Regions from separate parts of the Paenibacillus graminis genome, predicted to be linked through region 2. Evidence: predicted binding sites of a transcription regulator. Region 2 holds the regulator's gene; each other region holds the start of a gene.
The links. Region 2 encodes LexA, which represses DNA repair genes until DNA is damaged. Its sites were predicted from a motif close to CGAACATATGTTCG; they were not measured.

Region 1 (4,992 bases), 1.1 Mb from region 2:
CCTTCCGGCTGCACCTTCCCAGATCAAAGAAGTGCTTGTAGAACTTCAGCTCACTCCGTTAAGCAGATATCTACAGACAGTATACTGTTCTGATCCCGGGCGGGTCCCTGTGGCTTGGAGCGCTATCCGTGAACCGCTGGTACTGCCTGCTTCCCAGCCGCCTTAACGAATCCGTTCACAGAGATTCTTAGTCAAGCCTATTCCGCCTATAGGGGCAGACAATGTGGGAAAAAGTACCACTATTCAAGCTATTCGGCCTACGGACCAGACTATGTGGGAAAAAGGACCACTAATTTGGCTAAAAGCAGCCGTTTAGGGGGATTATGCATGAATTAAGTATACTTTTTCCAACTTAAACCTCCTGCAGCGAGGATTTCAGCGAAATAGCTATCCTTTTTCCACTTCGCCCCTGTTCCGGAAGGGCCTCATTGCCTTCTCCAAACCCTCAAGTTCACAAAACCATCAGGTTCACAGTTCAACTCCTATAGTCATGTGGCGGCAGATAGTTTTTGAAAGGGCCGGATTTATCTATACGCGAACTCCTCTTCCGTCAGCTCCATGTTGATGGACATGGCGGCCTTGCTGCCCTGGGCAGCGGCGTAAATTAACTGCGAGGGCATCACATAGGAGGCATCCCCGGCCGCGTAAATTCCGGGTACTGAGCTTTTTCCCATCTCATTTGCGGCAATTCCGCCCGACTCAGTCACTTCATAACCCAGCTGTGCCTGAAAATCCGCCTTCGGCTGCAGCCGTGGAGCAACAAAACCGCCTGTCCGCTCAAAGTGCGTACCATCTGCAAATTCGACCTGCCGCAGCTTTCCCCCACTGCCTATAAATGCAGCCACTGGCTGCTCAATGATCCTAATATTCCTGGATTCCAGAAGCTCCCGCTGCTCCATTGTCAGCACATCCGCCCCGCCTGTGGCAACAATCAGGTCTTTGCTCCAGTTATACAGGATTTTGGTCATGTGGAACACTCCCGGCTGACCGGACACCACGATAAGCGGTTGATCCCGCAGCTCCCAGCCATCGCAGTAGGGACAGTTGAAAAGGCTTCGCCCATAATGCTCGCTTAACCCGGGAATGTCGGGCATAATCTCGCGCAGCCCCGTAGCGATCAGCACCTTGCGGGCCGTAACGGAGCCGCCGTTTTCTGTCGCGATTAAAAATTCATTGCCGGCCCGGCAGACATCAGTGACTTGGAAAGATTGCCTAGTAACCGACGGATACCGCAGCACCTCTTCATAGGCCATACGCCGGAATTCAGCCGGTGTCACGCCATCTCTGGTAATAAATCCGTGGGAGGCATGAGTTACTCCGTTTCTGGGCTGATTGTCGTCGAACACAATTACCTTCCGCCTCGCTCTGCCGAGCACCAAAGCCGCATTTAATCCTGCCGGTCCCCCGCCAATAATTGCACAGTCGTAACTCATCCTGCTTCTCCTGAAGCCAGAGCGCGCAGAGTACCTGCCGGAAGAATCCCTGTCTCCTTATACTTTAAGGTACCGTCCTGAAAAATAAGCGTGGAGGGAATACTCATAATCCCATACTGGGCGGACGTTACCGGATTTTCATCCACATTGACTTTAATGACACTAACCTTCCCTTCTGCCTCCTTCGCAAAAGCCTCCAAAACAGGAGCAAACATTCTGCACGGCCCACACCAGGAAGCCCAAAAGTTCACTACTGTTACTCCATTTCCCTGAACCAGCTGATTAAAATTCTGATCTGTAGCATGTTGAATTGCCATTGCTATCGCCCTCCTATTATAACCTTTAGAGACTGATTATATCCTTTATTGAAATAAAAGCATTAAATAAAGGACTTAATATATCTATAATATACCGGATAATTCAGTATGTCAAATCAACTATACACAGCTCCCTTCCACTGAAGGGGGGTTGCTGTCGGGAAAGTCTCGACAGACTGAGATGTCTTGCAATAGCGAAAATCACTTCGTAGAAACTTGCCTGTCGGTGGGTAGAATATCAAACCAGAAACATGATTTGGCTTTTGCTGGGTATGCAGCACATACCAGGCGGTAATGAGTTCCGTCTGCGGGGTAATATTCCACACACCCTGTAAGGGTAATCTCTTTGCTCCATCAGCGTGTACGGAACATGGGGGATGTCCAGCCGCTCCATGATCTTGCTAGCTATCACCTCATTGTACGGTTCTGGTTAGGCGCCCCGCTCCCCCCTTTGACCCAGACAATGTTTTCTTCTGAAAGGAATCTCACTTATATGAATCAAGAGCCGCAAAAGAATTTTCCACTCAACGGTTTTCCGATAGTCCAAAAAAATATGTAAAAAGCTCTTGAACCGTCACAAGGACAATTCAAGAGCTTATTCATTGTTAAAATAATGCGGTCGAGAGGACTCGAACCTCCACGGTATTGCTACCACACGGACCTGAACCGTGCGCGTCTGCCAATTCCGCCACGACCGCATATCATTAGACTCGCTTTCGCGGTCACAAGATAGATCATACCATGCAGGAATTACGAAGTCAATATCTTTTCGTAATTTTTTTATATTCATAAATTTTTGTATAAATATTGCTTTTATTTGCTGGTTAGGAGTATAATGAGAACAAAGGTTCGCATACTATAAATGAGGTGATTTATATGGCGACTACCAAGAGAAGTACACTAAATGCACCATTGATCCCAGAAGATATAACCAAAGACGAAAAGTCACTTGTCCGGAGCTATTTGCTGCTTACGTTCATTCATAAAGTATTTGAACGCGATTGCCGTGTCATCGGCAGGAGCGGATTGTTCAAGACGCCGCAGCTGTATATGGAGCTGGTGTCTGGTGCAACGAAGAAGACTTCTCTTATGCTGCAGGAGGTCACCCGTGAACTCACCGCGCATAATTTGAAGATCACAACCATCCGCCAGGATCAGCGTGGTGTAGAGGCCCAGTATTCCTGCCGCGGATACGCCGGAGAGATGAATATTCCATGGCCGGGCTTCCGTAATGAAATGATGCTGCGGATGCGTGCCTACCTCGGTCTGAATCCTGAGCTTAATGTGCTTCCCAGAGAAGAAGCGGTGGAGCAGATGGCTCTATCGATTTAAGATCTGCCTAGACGCTGCAACAGCCCCGTCCATAACCGGACGGGGCTGTTAGTGCTGCTGTAAGTTATATATTCTCCGGCCCTTGTCTGGGTTCGGCGAAGGGCTGGTATATATAGTTGCGGTCCAGCTTCACAACCCGCTTATTGGGCCGGCGGATCATCACCTGCGACTCGTCCCAGGCCAGCACAATCCCTTTTACATCATTGCTCTCCAATCCGTCGCGTACAACACGTATCTTCTCACCGGAAATCCGGTAGGCATCCAGCTGTTCATCACTGATCATAAGACTGAAGTCACCTTTCCTTTCCAACACATCAATTCCGTAATCCAGCCGTGAAAAAGACCCAAATGAGTAATCATCCGGGTCTAGTTGCTTGCAGATCAATCCTTTTATCTTATGAAGTTCTTATATCAGCGCTTCATTCTTCTCAAACCAGAAGTCAAGAACTTTAGCGGACATCACACGTTGCTCCAAATACTCCACCTGATGATCACTGAATTTCTGTCTCCAGTTGAAGGACAGCTCTTCACACAGACTTGTGATGGTCAAAAGCTCAGACCAAGCGACATAACGTTTGTACCAGAAAAACTGAGGATGTTCGATCATATAGGGATACAGATCGTCGAATTCCGTATGTTTGCAATCCAGCGCACGCTCGAAGTGATCCTTGGCCTCGGTTAGTTTATCAATAAAAAATTGCTCTGTCACCGGTTCTTTCCCCATTGTGACGCCTCCTCTCTCATGTCTAATTTTTATTATAAAGGAAAAGTTATAGAGTGAAAAGCAGATGTTTTAAAAATAGGCTAAGTTCCTCTAATTGTCACCCTTTACTCGTCAAAGACAATTTTTCCTTCACTCAGTGACATAATGCGGACAAGCGACTCCAGCCGGATCCCCTGTTCCCGGATGGTTCTGGCCCCTGCCTGGAAGCTTTTCTCTACGACTACACCGAGTCCGACCAGTTCGGCACCGGAACGGTGGATGATTTTAATCAGACCTCGCGCAGCATCGCCGTTAGCAATGATATCATCAATAAACAGCACCTTGTCGTCCGGGGAAATAAACTGCCGGGAGAGCATAATGTCTGTAACGATGCCTTTGGTGAACGAAGGAACTCTTTCACAGAGCGCATCCGGATCAGCGAGCAGCGTTTTTTTGCGGCGGGCAAAAACCAGCGGCACCTTCAACTCATAAGCGGTGGCAAATGCCACGGCAATACCCGAGGATTCCACGGTAACCACACGGGTAACTCCAGCATCAGCAAATCTCCCGGCAAACTCCCGTCCCATTTCCATCGTCAGCATAGGATCAACCTGGTGGTTGAGCAGAGCATCCAGCTTTAGCACCTGATCGGAAAGGACAACCCCTTCCTCCAAAATCCGTTTTTTCAATAATTCCATGTTATGAACCTCCATTACCCTTTATAATTCCAGACATTCCGCTGTAACCACTTCATATAAGTATTAGGCGGAAGTCATGTCCTTCTGCTCAACATCATAACCTGTACTATATGGACTGCACAAGGCTATCCTTGGTATAGCTATTTTTATCTTGGCAGCATTTTTAAGGAGGGAGCCATGAAATCCCATGTCCGCACACTGCAAATCGCCTTTACCTATATTGGTACTATCGTAGGCGCCGGTTTCGCTACCGGCCAGGAAATCCTCCGTTTCTTCACACGTTATGGACACTGGGCGGTGCTGACCATCCTGTTCTCCACCGTCCTGTTTATCTGGCTCGGCACCAAAATGATGATCATCGCCCGGCGCGTTCAAGCAGAGTCTTATGAGGATTTCAACCGCCATCTTTTCGGTGAACGTACCGGGAGAAGCATCAGCCTGTTCACCATGATTATCCTGATTGGCGTGAACAGCATTATGCTGGCCGGGGCCGGAGCTATTTTTCAGGA
Region 2 (4,992 bases):
GGAAATCGGCATTATAGTTCTCCCTCTCCCTATGCTGGACTATATCTTTTCTATTCGTTCACTATTTCAACATGATTCTGCTTGGCAAACTGCTCCAGACGTTCAGTCATAGCCTTAATGTCATAACGGTTGATCAGTCTGGAGAACACCCACTGTGTGCGCTTGCCTTTATACTTAATAGAGACAGTGCCGCGTGTAACGGTGATCTTCTCAATATCCGCTGCCGGCAGCAGACGCTCACGGTTATATTTAATGGTGGACAGTCTGGCACGTTCTACCTTTAAATACGGTCGGCGGAAAAACAGCAGTGCCGCAAGCAGAAAATACAGCACAACTCCCAGCCAATTGGCAAGAATACCGCTGCCCCTAGCTTCATCAATGGAGCCAACTACCCAGAACATAATGCCAAGCAGCATCAGTACTGCCGGAAATACGATATTGCGGCCTTTAAAAACATCGCTGCTTTTGGCAGCGGCAGAAGAGGTTGAAGCATAGATAGACTCTTTCCCTTGCTTCTTGCGTTGCTTGTTAATTTGCTGTGTGTTGCGTTGAACCATTCTTTCCCAAGAACGGGCCATGTCAGTTCCCCCTAGTCATCCTAAAATATCTATGAAAAGGAACAGAGCATTACTAACTCCTGCCTTGTTGCCTTGTTCATGCTCTTATTTATCCACAATCTCAATGTTGTTGAGCTGAGCACGGAAGTTGCTGCGGATATTGCCCAGGTAGATCTCGCGAAGCTTGGCTCTTTCCGCAAGCTCCTCTTCACTCAGGCCGTCACTCTTCTGTTTGCGCGCCAATTCGTTGATGCGGGCGACCAATTCATCAATATTCAATGTGTTCCCCTCCCTATAAATTCATTCTAACTTTGCCATGAGAAAAAGAGCTTGTCAAGGTCTGCTCCCTGAAAGCTCTTAGCATCAATCTATGGGTACTGATTCAGTATGAATATACAGGCAAAGTCAGCACATCTCCGGCTTGAATATTACTGTTCTCTAGACCGCTTGTCCGTTTGATTCCTTCTATATATACAGCCGTTTTCATATCAGCCGGTTTGTTCTTCAGTGCAATGCTCCATAGAGTATCCCCGCGTTCAACAACGACCCTCTTTTCCTGCTTGGCCGAAGAGACGGATCCTGCAAACACATTACCCACTACCGTAAACCCTGAGATCACCAGCAGAAAAATCATAGCCAGCTTTACAATATTGTCTTTCCGGATTAATGTTCGATAGGGTGATATAAAAGATAAGAGCAGATTCTTAATATTTAGTCTGTCCATTGAAGCTGTATGGTCCTCATGAACCTCATCGTAAATACTACGGTATGTGCTGTACTTTAACATATTAATCGACCTCCAAACACTTGTTCTTACTTTCGAAATTAATATAACACGAACATGTGTTTTGATCAATAGTTTTTTCGAACAATTGTTCCCTTCTTTTGAATGCTCCTTTTTACCGGAATAAGACAGCTTATTTCACAAAATCCCTGCTATTTTAGCCAGCGTTTTAGAACTTATGTTTGTACGAACGGCAGTTCTATGTTATAATTTTCCCAAACATAATATATGGGGTTGATTCCGATGTCAAAGATTTCGAGTCGTCAGCTGGCGATCCTGGAATTTATTCGTAACGAAGTCCGCAGCAAGGGTTATCCGCCTTCTGTCCGGGAAATCGGCGAAGCTGTAGGACTGGCTTCCAGCTCCACGGTACATGGCCATCTGGACCGGCTGGAGAAGAAAGGGCTTATCCGCCGCGATCCAACGAAACCGCGTGCAATAGAATTGCTGGGTCAAGAGGATTCCGAGAATGTTCATCAGTTCGTTCAGACGGTAACACGCATTCCTGTCGTTGGAAAGGTTACTGCCGGGGTGCCAATCACAGCAACAGAGAATATTGAGGATTACTTTCCGTTGCCTACTCATTATGTAGGAGATAACAAAGTGTTCATGCTGTCCGTCCTTGGTGATAGTATGGTGGACGCAGGCATTATGAACGGTGACTACGTCATCGTCCGCCAGCAGCAGACTGCGGATAACGGCGATATCGTGGTGGCCATGACTGAAGAAGATGAAGCAACCGTTAAGACCTTCTACAAAGAGCGTGACCACATCCGCCTGCAGCCGGAGAATCCGGCTTATGAGCCTCTACGTCTGAATCGTGTCACGATTCTGGGCAGAGTTATTGGTCTATTCCGCGATATTCATTAGCATTGCATTTACTCCCCTCCATTAAGACTGCTCCGCTGGAATAGCGGGACAGTCTTTTTCCTTTTCTCCAGTCCGACCTTCCCGCGTAACCTATTTTGTTCGCCATCCAGTCTTTCCATATGCCCTTTTCACCCGATAAGAACATTTGTTCTACCCGACTCGCTGGTGCATATTATTTCAGAACTCTCCTTCCTCTCCACTCATATCCTGATCATAAAGGAGTGCTGATCACATGCCCAACTATCGAATCATTATCGATCTGTCACAGCGGATGCTGTATCTGCTGGACAATAACACTGTTATTAGAGGGTTCCCTGTAGGGATTGGCAAAATGTTAACGGTCTCTCCGGTTGGAGAATATACCATTATCAACAAACAGCGTAACCCCGGAGGCCCGTTCGGGGCCTTTTGGATGGGCCTGTCCAAACCCCATTATGGGATTCACGGAACCAATGACCCTTCCTCTATCGGCAAAATGGTCTCCCACGGCTGTATTCGGATGTACAATGAGGATGTATTGTGGCTCGCAGCCACCGTCCCCGTTGGAACCCGGGTAACCATTCGGCAATAACCAGAGAAAAGGACACCTATGCCAGACGTGCAGCAGCGTCCTCGCAGGGTGTCCTTCATGTTATAACATTTATTTTGCGCACTAACAGGAAAAGTGCAGTAATATGTCGAAACTTGTACATTGGAAAATTAAATCTTGAAAGGAAGTGCCTGGTTTGAATCAATCCAAAGTCAGAACCCACGTCGATTTTAAAGTCGAAGCACTGGGTAAGCTCTCTAACCTTTTGCTGAACAATAATCATGGAGAACGCAAAGTCAATCTGCTTACTGCGTTCGGCAGCATCGAGGGCAATGTAGCTACGAATACCAGCAGTAAAGAGGATGTATTTAATTTCAAATCACTAATGGACGATGTTATCGTAGACGAATACATCTCCTACTTGGGTGCTGAGCATCCTGAAAAATCATTCAACTATAATTTTGTTGTCCTGGACAACGTGATTGTACGTCCTTTTGCCAGTTATGGGACTGAAATTGAATATAAGCAGCTTATTGTCTATGCGGATCAAATTACCGCCTTTAACTTTCTGTAAAGCTGTACATCTCTACATATTGAAGCAATAAACAGCTTGTGCCTCCTGGTATACATCACCATGGCCCGCAGAATAAAATCACGGAGGCACTTAGCTTTATTGCCGCGTCTGCTCATATCCGAGTTCATCCAGTATACCTTCTGCCAGTGCGAGCTGAACCTCTCCGGGTTCCTTCAGCTTTCTGGCATGGACCACTGCGCTTTTAACCACTTTTTCAATCAGCCGCCGGCCCTGTTCTCTGGTAATGGACACTTCCACTCCAGAGCGCCCCACCACTTCCGATAAGCAGAAGAATGCAATCCGCATACTGTAATTTTCCCGGCTTAAAAAGTAGAACAGATAAGGGATATTCTTCAGCAGACGATCTACCCAGTTCGTGATCTCACGGATCTGATAAATTTCTCTCCGGTCTAGCTCATACCCGTTAAAGATCAGGGTTACCTTTCCGCGCAGCCTTTTCTTTTCGTACTTTTTGAACTCCCGCAGATAATTCTCCAGCCGCCCCTTTTCTACATCTTCCCTGGATACATTCAGGACGGTTATCCCTTCCGTATCCGCATTTCGTGCTGGCGTTACTGCAATATCTCCAGTTTCCTGCTGCTTTGGCAGCCCCAGCCGCAACCGCAAACTCTCTTCCATTCCCGTCACCTTCCAGTTATGTAGATTAAGATACCTCTTATCATTGAAAAGGCACCCCGAAGGATGCCCTGAATCCCAAGACTTCTGCTGCTAAGCCCCAAGCTAACTACAGAATGCTGCGGAGTAACCGGATTGCTGCAGCATTTAAACGCAATGCTTCACGTATGGAAGCTCTCGCAGCCAGCAGTTCGCGTCTGGCCCGGCTGGGATTGGGTACCCGCCGTAAATTTTCATTGATTTCTTCCAGTCTCTCCAGCAAAATAGCTCTTTGCGCACGCAGCAAATTCAGCGCTCTGCGGATTCTTGCACGCTCGCGTTCTGTCATCATTTACACCTCTTTTACGTTTGATAGTATAAGAGATGCAATTGATGCTGCATTGGTATGTGCGATCAGGCAGTAAAATTCAAGAAAACAAAAGAGCCGCTTCTCAGCAGCTCATAGTAAAGGACGGAAAAAAGCTCATCCGGAACAGGGCTGGGCCATCTATTCTTCCTGTTTTTTCGGAACACGGACTCTGAACTCAAATCCATCCCGGCTGTAACACATTCCGGCTACAAGCACATCATCCGGGGTCCATCTCTGCACAGGTCCGGCATAGTCTGCAATTACATGCGGCTTGCCTTCAATTAACTGAACGACATATACCTTCACTTGAGAAAGCGCCGCAGCGAACAAATCGGCATCGCTCGTCAGAACTTTATACGTTGACTTCACAAAGGCACCTCCTTATCGGCTGGTTGATACCCACACAGGCAATTCCCTGATTTTTTGGAATATATGTATAACAAATTAACAGACTTCCATTTCAGACAGAAGAATTTCCATACATAGGTAGTATACAGCGGCACCGAACAATATGTAAACGAGTCAGGCTGTTTATTTTCCATAAAAAAAGTGCATTCTGTTAATTATTTAAATTCTGGCATGAGAAACAAATTTTTTTTGCAAGTGTCATTTTTATGACTTGGCTTGCCTTTCCGTGCGGGATTTGGTAAGACTAATTTAGTTTAGAACAGACTGAATGATAAGGAGGAAGCA
Region 3 (4,992 bases), 1.4 Mb from region 2:
TTTTCTGTCTGAAGCAAACCCACACAGAATTTGGCAGCCCCTCTTCCCGGTCCGGCCCAAGGTTTTCTTCTGAAACGGGGTATAATAACTTCACAGCGGAAAGACATCACTTGGTGAAAAGGAGAAGAGGGGACGATGAATTGGATATACTTTGCGAAGCTGTTCAGGACAAGATTTCAAGCAGGCTGCCTGGCCAAAAGGCTGGAACAGGACGGCTGGATCTACGGCTACCATGACCCGCGTTTTGTGGAAATATACCGTTCGCGCAAGGGCCGGTATGGGGTTCGTTTCCTTCCCTGACTCATTAATCAAAATCATCCTTGACTTTTGACCCGGATATAATGTATATTATCTATTGTCGCTGTTTGAATATGATTACTGACGCGGGGTGGAGCAGCCCGGTAGCTCGTCGGGCTCATAACCCGAAGGCCGCAGGTTCAAATCCTGCCCCCGCAACCAATTTTATTTTCTCAGACAGCCATTGTATATACGGAATCCTAGATCCGGGCCCTTAGCTCAGTTGGTTAGAGCGGTCGGCTCATAACCGATTGGTCACAGGTTCGAGTCCTGTAGGGCCCACTTCACTAAACCCCTTGCCTAGCAAGGGGTTTTTACTATTATGTAGGCTGTAAAGGAATAGAAGCGGGAGGTTTACATAAGCTGTTTTAGGTTTCCTTTTGAAGCGGGGCACATTCTTCAAGGAGCTTGGTCGGGATAATCCTCATTGTTATATTTCTATTCCAATCTCCAGCAGCTGCAGTCTTACAGGCATCACCTGTTTGAGATGATCCAGTTCCACACGGAGGCTGTCATCAAGCTTATCGGTTTCGAGTACTAGTTCTGGCTGCTGCGATAAGGTTTGCAAGAGCTCAAGAAGAATAACAAGTCCCTTTTCACCGAAATTTCTAACCCGTCTCAGTTCTCCAATCGTGGCATTCTGCACTTTATCAATAGAAGAATAGTTGTTTTCGTTCAGGGAGTTGAGGATTCTGGATATGCTCTTGTCATAGGGGGCAGGAGCGGCAAGACGCAGGAAATAAATTGGGAATGGGTAAAACGCTTTAGCTACCGGAATATAAAAGAGCAGAGGGATATCGTGCGGCAGGGTTATTTTCAAATACTGTCACCTCCTTGTCTAGTTGCTTGCGGTATATATAATTACATTAAATACATGATAAATTCTTGATTATGTAAAAAATACTCAGGTTTTTGCGATTATAGTATTATTTACACGGATTTAAACAAACAAAAACATTTTTGTGTTATAAAATATGACGAACTATTGACAGAGGGAAAGATAGCTTGTTTATGGTTCAAGTTCGACTGGGGAATAACAGGTACCGTGTTAAGCAGCGAGGGGATTGTGTGGACGCATGGGATATTCTGAATTATAGAGTGATAAGGGGGGAGAATATGACTGAGCAAGATGAGAAAATCCGGGAGCTGGAGCGCCGCATTACTGTATTGGAGAACTACCCGAAACCTCCGCATTCCGGCGGTAAAACCTGGGTGTGGACTATGCTTGGAATTGTATTGGCATTATTTCTTGTAATGACCGCTGTCGGTGTTATTCAATTTGTAAGTGCAGGCTGATGCTGGGCCGTCTCAATCAACAGAAATCATATCTATGGGCCCTGCCGGATAACGGCAGGGTCACCTTTGGGTTCTCCGGCTAGATTGTATTGCTTAGTAGTTAAGACATCAATCATCTTGCGGCTCCTGCAATAGGATGGAGAAGGTCTGGGTTTCATGGTCTACTTCAATGGCTTCGATGCCGACAAAATCCGGAATTTCGGGGTGTACTGCGTCCACGCTGTAATCCGGGTGGGTCAATAATAGCTGGATAACTTGGATGGCTTCCATACTGCTCCCCCTTACGGGTTAATTTTGCCTTTTAGTCTGGAGGCTCGCTCTGCATGATGTGTATTATTATCTCCGCTGCATTTACCGAATATGTCTGTGGATTAATTTTCTGTCCTCGTTCCGCTCCATAACGGCTATCAGCTGTCCCTGGAACATCCGGCGCTGAATCTGATCAATCCGCTGCAGAGCCAGCTCGCAAGGGACCTGAAAAGCTGCAGCAAGCTTCAGAATCGCATCTTCCCGCAGCTCAGGCAGTGCCATCTTCGAGATCATGGAGTAAGGCATGGCCGCATACAGAATAAACCGCTCTGATTCATCCTTCTCTGCTTGCGTGAATTGCTCAGGCATCAGTGTGTGGCTGCCGGCATGACGGAGCAGGTGGCAAAGCTCATGCAGGAATTCCAGGCGCTGCAGTTCCTCAGGTAGCCGGTTATCGATGAACATGCTGTACATGCCGGCAGAGGCCTCAATCCCTTTACTCCTGACATCCAGGTAATGAACCCAGATATTCAGTCGCTCGGCAATATATGCAATCGATATTTGTGCCGGCTCCATGATCTCCAGCCGTTCATACAGATCCTCCGTCCACTTCTCAAGAGCAGTCATTTGATAATAAGAATGCATGTGATTCACCTCAAATATAAGATCGTATGTTCGTATTTATGGTCAAAAGAAAAGCCCGAAGGGCTTAGTGGGTTCTGCGAACCTGTGTTCTTATGTATCTAAGCATAAAGCAATCAAACCTTAATATCAAGTGTTTTTCCTAAGTTTGGGTCTAAGCTCTGTGCAAGCATTTGTGTAATATTCTGACCCTGGATTTCAGCCTGATTCTTGGCAATGCTGAGCACCTGAAAGCCCACAGCCTGTTTCAGACTGCTCTGGTTCATCGATACAGATAGAGCGGCAATGTCCATTTTCGCACCTCCTAAACAAAGTTAGTGAGCGTAATGCCCTGAGTTCCGTAAAACCTGCTTCGAAAAAAAGCTTAGGTTCTATGGCTCCCCTTAGTATATCGACTGTACGGGCACAATTGATTAGGTGAATGGTATTTCTTTGCCAATTGGCCCATACGGCATGTTTGCTTTCTACATATTCTGTGCTGTAGTCAATATTTATTAGGAGGAATGAATGGTGGGAGCAGATTATGGTTGCGGTTGTGGCAATAATGTTGGTGGAGTGAATCAAGGACCTCCAGTAGTGCCGGTTTGCAGTCCTTTTACTTCGACAGGTGCGATTCTGGTATTGTTCATTTTGCTGGTTATTATCACTAAAGCCTGTATATTCTAAACATTCGCTCAGCGAGTGCTGCCCTGTCTGGCGGTTGCCGGATAGGGCTATTTCTTTTTCCTGCGGACAGAAGGTCCGATCTGGCGTTTGATTTTACCTGTGGCCTCATCCGTTTCAACAATATATAGTTCCTTGACCGTTCCTGAAAGCGCGAACCACTCTTTTAAGGCCTCCTCTTCAGACATAGGGCCATACAGTTTTTTTCCCCGATAACAGATATAGAACACTCTGGCTCTCCGCGTGTGGAATAATATCCCACCTATTTTACGCCTTTTATCTGTATTGTTGCATAAGGAACATTTGTTCGCATATAATACATACAAATGTTCCTGTTTCTCTAAGGGGAGGGATTTCATGTGAGCACAAAGGATATGGAAAAGCTGCTCGGACAGGTGATCGAGATCATTTACGAGGATAAAGCCGGTAACATCACTCAGCGGAGAATAGAGGTGCTTGGCCTCAAAGGCGGGCTGCTCCGGGCTGGTTGTCTGGCCACAGGCAGCCCGCGGATGTTCCGGGTAGAACGGATACTGGCCTGGCAGCCGGTCAAAGGAAGGCGTGCCGGGTGATACAGCGCCAAGCTGCTGCGGATTCATTCAGGAACCATTATCCTCCGTTATTTGAACATGAATTCTACCCGGGTACCGTCGGGCAGTCCCTCCAGTTGGTTGCCAACCCAGCTTCCGGCACCACGGTTGTCGCTAGGCGTTATGTATTCAATGTCGGCCCCGCTGCCGCCTTCCTCGCACATGGCCATCGGCCATTCGTCACGGTCATAGCCTTTTTTGGTGGGAACCCCCTTCAGAGATTCCTTGCGGTTTTCGTCTGCTTCCTGCCGGTCAATAGTGCAGATACTAGACTCTCCGCTGCGGATGGCTTCCTGAATGTGCCGGGCTGTCTCCGGGAACCGTTCACTCGGGAACCTCAACTGGACTACGTCTGTCTCTTCTGCAGCCGGCTGGCTGCCAGGCAGATTGCCGTTCTGTTCGAACCAGTAAGCGGCAATGAGGAGCAGCACTGTGATGATGAGACTTGGGATGAATTTCTTGGACTTCACTTTGCTGCCTCCTAAAATTTGGATAGCTATGCTTCCAGAATACAGCTTCGTAGATAACTGGCTGAAAGCATATGCTTATATTGTGAACCATTGGTTCCATAAGTGCAGACTTAATCAGTATAGCTTAATTATTGCTTCCTTTAGAATACTGAATTGACAGGTTTTTTAATGGGTGCGGTATATTTATGCCGATTGTATGTTGGTTCGCCGTGCACTTGTCCGATAGATCCCCATATGATGTAGAAAAAAGGGAGAGGATGGTGGAAAAGATGGAATCGCGCATTCGGGATTTGCTGGATTCCGCATCACGGCTGGTCGGGGATGTACAGTGGCAGGCCTCATTCCGGAATGTGCAGATGAACCCTGCAGATGCTGCGCTTGCGTCTCCGGCCCGGAAGCTGCTGAAAACGTTATACCGTTTGCAGGGACAAGGAATGATCAGCGGGCAGCATGATTATCTGGAGAGCCCGGATGAATTCAACGGCAAGCTGAAGACGACCAGCGGACAATATGCCGCACTCCACGGCTATGAGCTGGGAGCGATTGATAATCAGACGGCGCAACAAATCGATATTCAGCGGCAGGCCGTGGTAGACAGCGCAATCCGGTGGCATAAGTCAGGCGGAATCGTAACCATGAGCTATCATGAGAATTTACCGGGGACGGCTCCGGCCTGGTCGAATGTCTCGAGGAGTCTTAGTGAAGCGGATTTTGCCAAATATATCACTCCGGGTACGGTTCAGTACAACGCGCTGATTGCGGAGCTGGACAAGACAGCCCGGTCT

Region 1: PGRAT_RS11540 (YhjD family protein) is a predicted target of LexA. The motif match lies at 2,589-2,602, and genes of this name have one in related genera.
Region 3: PGRAT_RS23220 (ImmA/IrrE family metallo-endopeptidase) is a predicted target of LexA. The motif match lies at 2,499-2,512, and genes of this name have one in related genera.

Annotation. Positions count from the first base shown of each region.
Region 1 is NZ_CP009287.1:2,837,902-2,842,893, reverse strand. Features, by position in the region: gene PGRAT_RS11560 (DUF7002 family protein) at 1-166, shown strand, start outside; gene PGRAT_RS11555 (NAD(P)/FAD-dependent oxidoreductase) at 525-1,433, opposite strand; gene trxA (thioredoxin) at 1,430-1,756, opposite strand; tRNA gene PGRAT_RS11545 (tRNA-Leu) at 2,365-2,448, opposite strand; gene PGRAT_RS11540 (YhjD family protein) at 2,627-3,082, shown strand; gene PGRAT_RS11535 (hypothetical protein) at 3,147-3,365, opposite strand; gene PGRAT_RS11530 (hypothetical protein) at 3,489-3,806, opposite strand; gene PGRAT_RS11525 (xanthine phosphoribosyltransferase) at 3,911-4,483, opposite strand; gene PGRAT_RS11520 (YkvI family membrane protein) at 4,661-4,992, shown strand, end outside.
Region 2 is NZ_CP009287.1:3,967,826-3,972,817, forward strand. Features, by position in the region: gene PGRAT_RS16615 (HAD family hydrolase) at 1-12, opposite strand, end outside; gene PGRAT_RS16620 (hypothetical protein) at 51-578, opposite strand; gene PGRAT_RS32445 (DUF896 domain-containing protein) at 663-836, opposite strand; gene PGRAT_RS16625 (LysM peptidoglycan-binding domain-containing protein) at 940-1,344, opposite strand; gene lexA (transcriptional repressor LexA) at 1,585-2,211, shown strand; gene PGRAT_RS16635 (L,D-transpeptidase) at 2,444-2,782, shown strand; gene PGRAT_RS16640 (hypothetical protein) at 2,937-3,314, shown strand; gene PGRAT_RS16645 (hypothetical protein) at 3,411-3,953, opposite strand; gene PGRAT_RS16650 (hypothetical protein) at 4,060-4,281, opposite strand; gene PGRAT_RS16655 (hypothetical protein) at 4,438-4,668, opposite strand.
Region 3 is NZ_CP009287.1:5,368,787-5,373,778, reverse strand. Features, by position in the region: gene PGRAT_RS33780 (hypothetical protein) at 136-300, shown strand; tRNA gene PGRAT_RS23240 (tRNA-Met) at 383-459, shown strand; tRNA gene PGRAT_RS23235 (tRNA-Ile) at 506-579, shown strand; gene PGRAT_RS23230 (hypothetical protein) at 728-1,117, opposite strand; gene PGRAT_RS23225 (hypothetical protein) at 1,414-1,593, shown strand; gene PGRAT_RS33475 (hypothetical protein) at 1,702-1,863, opposite strand; gene PGRAT_RS23220 (ImmA/IrrE family metallo-endopeptidase) at 1,945-2,487, opposite strand; gene PGRAT_RS32620 (YjfB family protein) at 2,601-2,777, opposite strand; gene PGRAT_RS23210 (hypothetical protein) at 3,507-3,719, shown strand; gene PGRAT_RS23205 (NucA/NucB deoxyribonuclease domain-containing protein) at 3,767-4,207, opposite strand; gene PGRAT_RS23200 (glycosyl hydrolase) at 4,477-4,992, shown strand, end outside.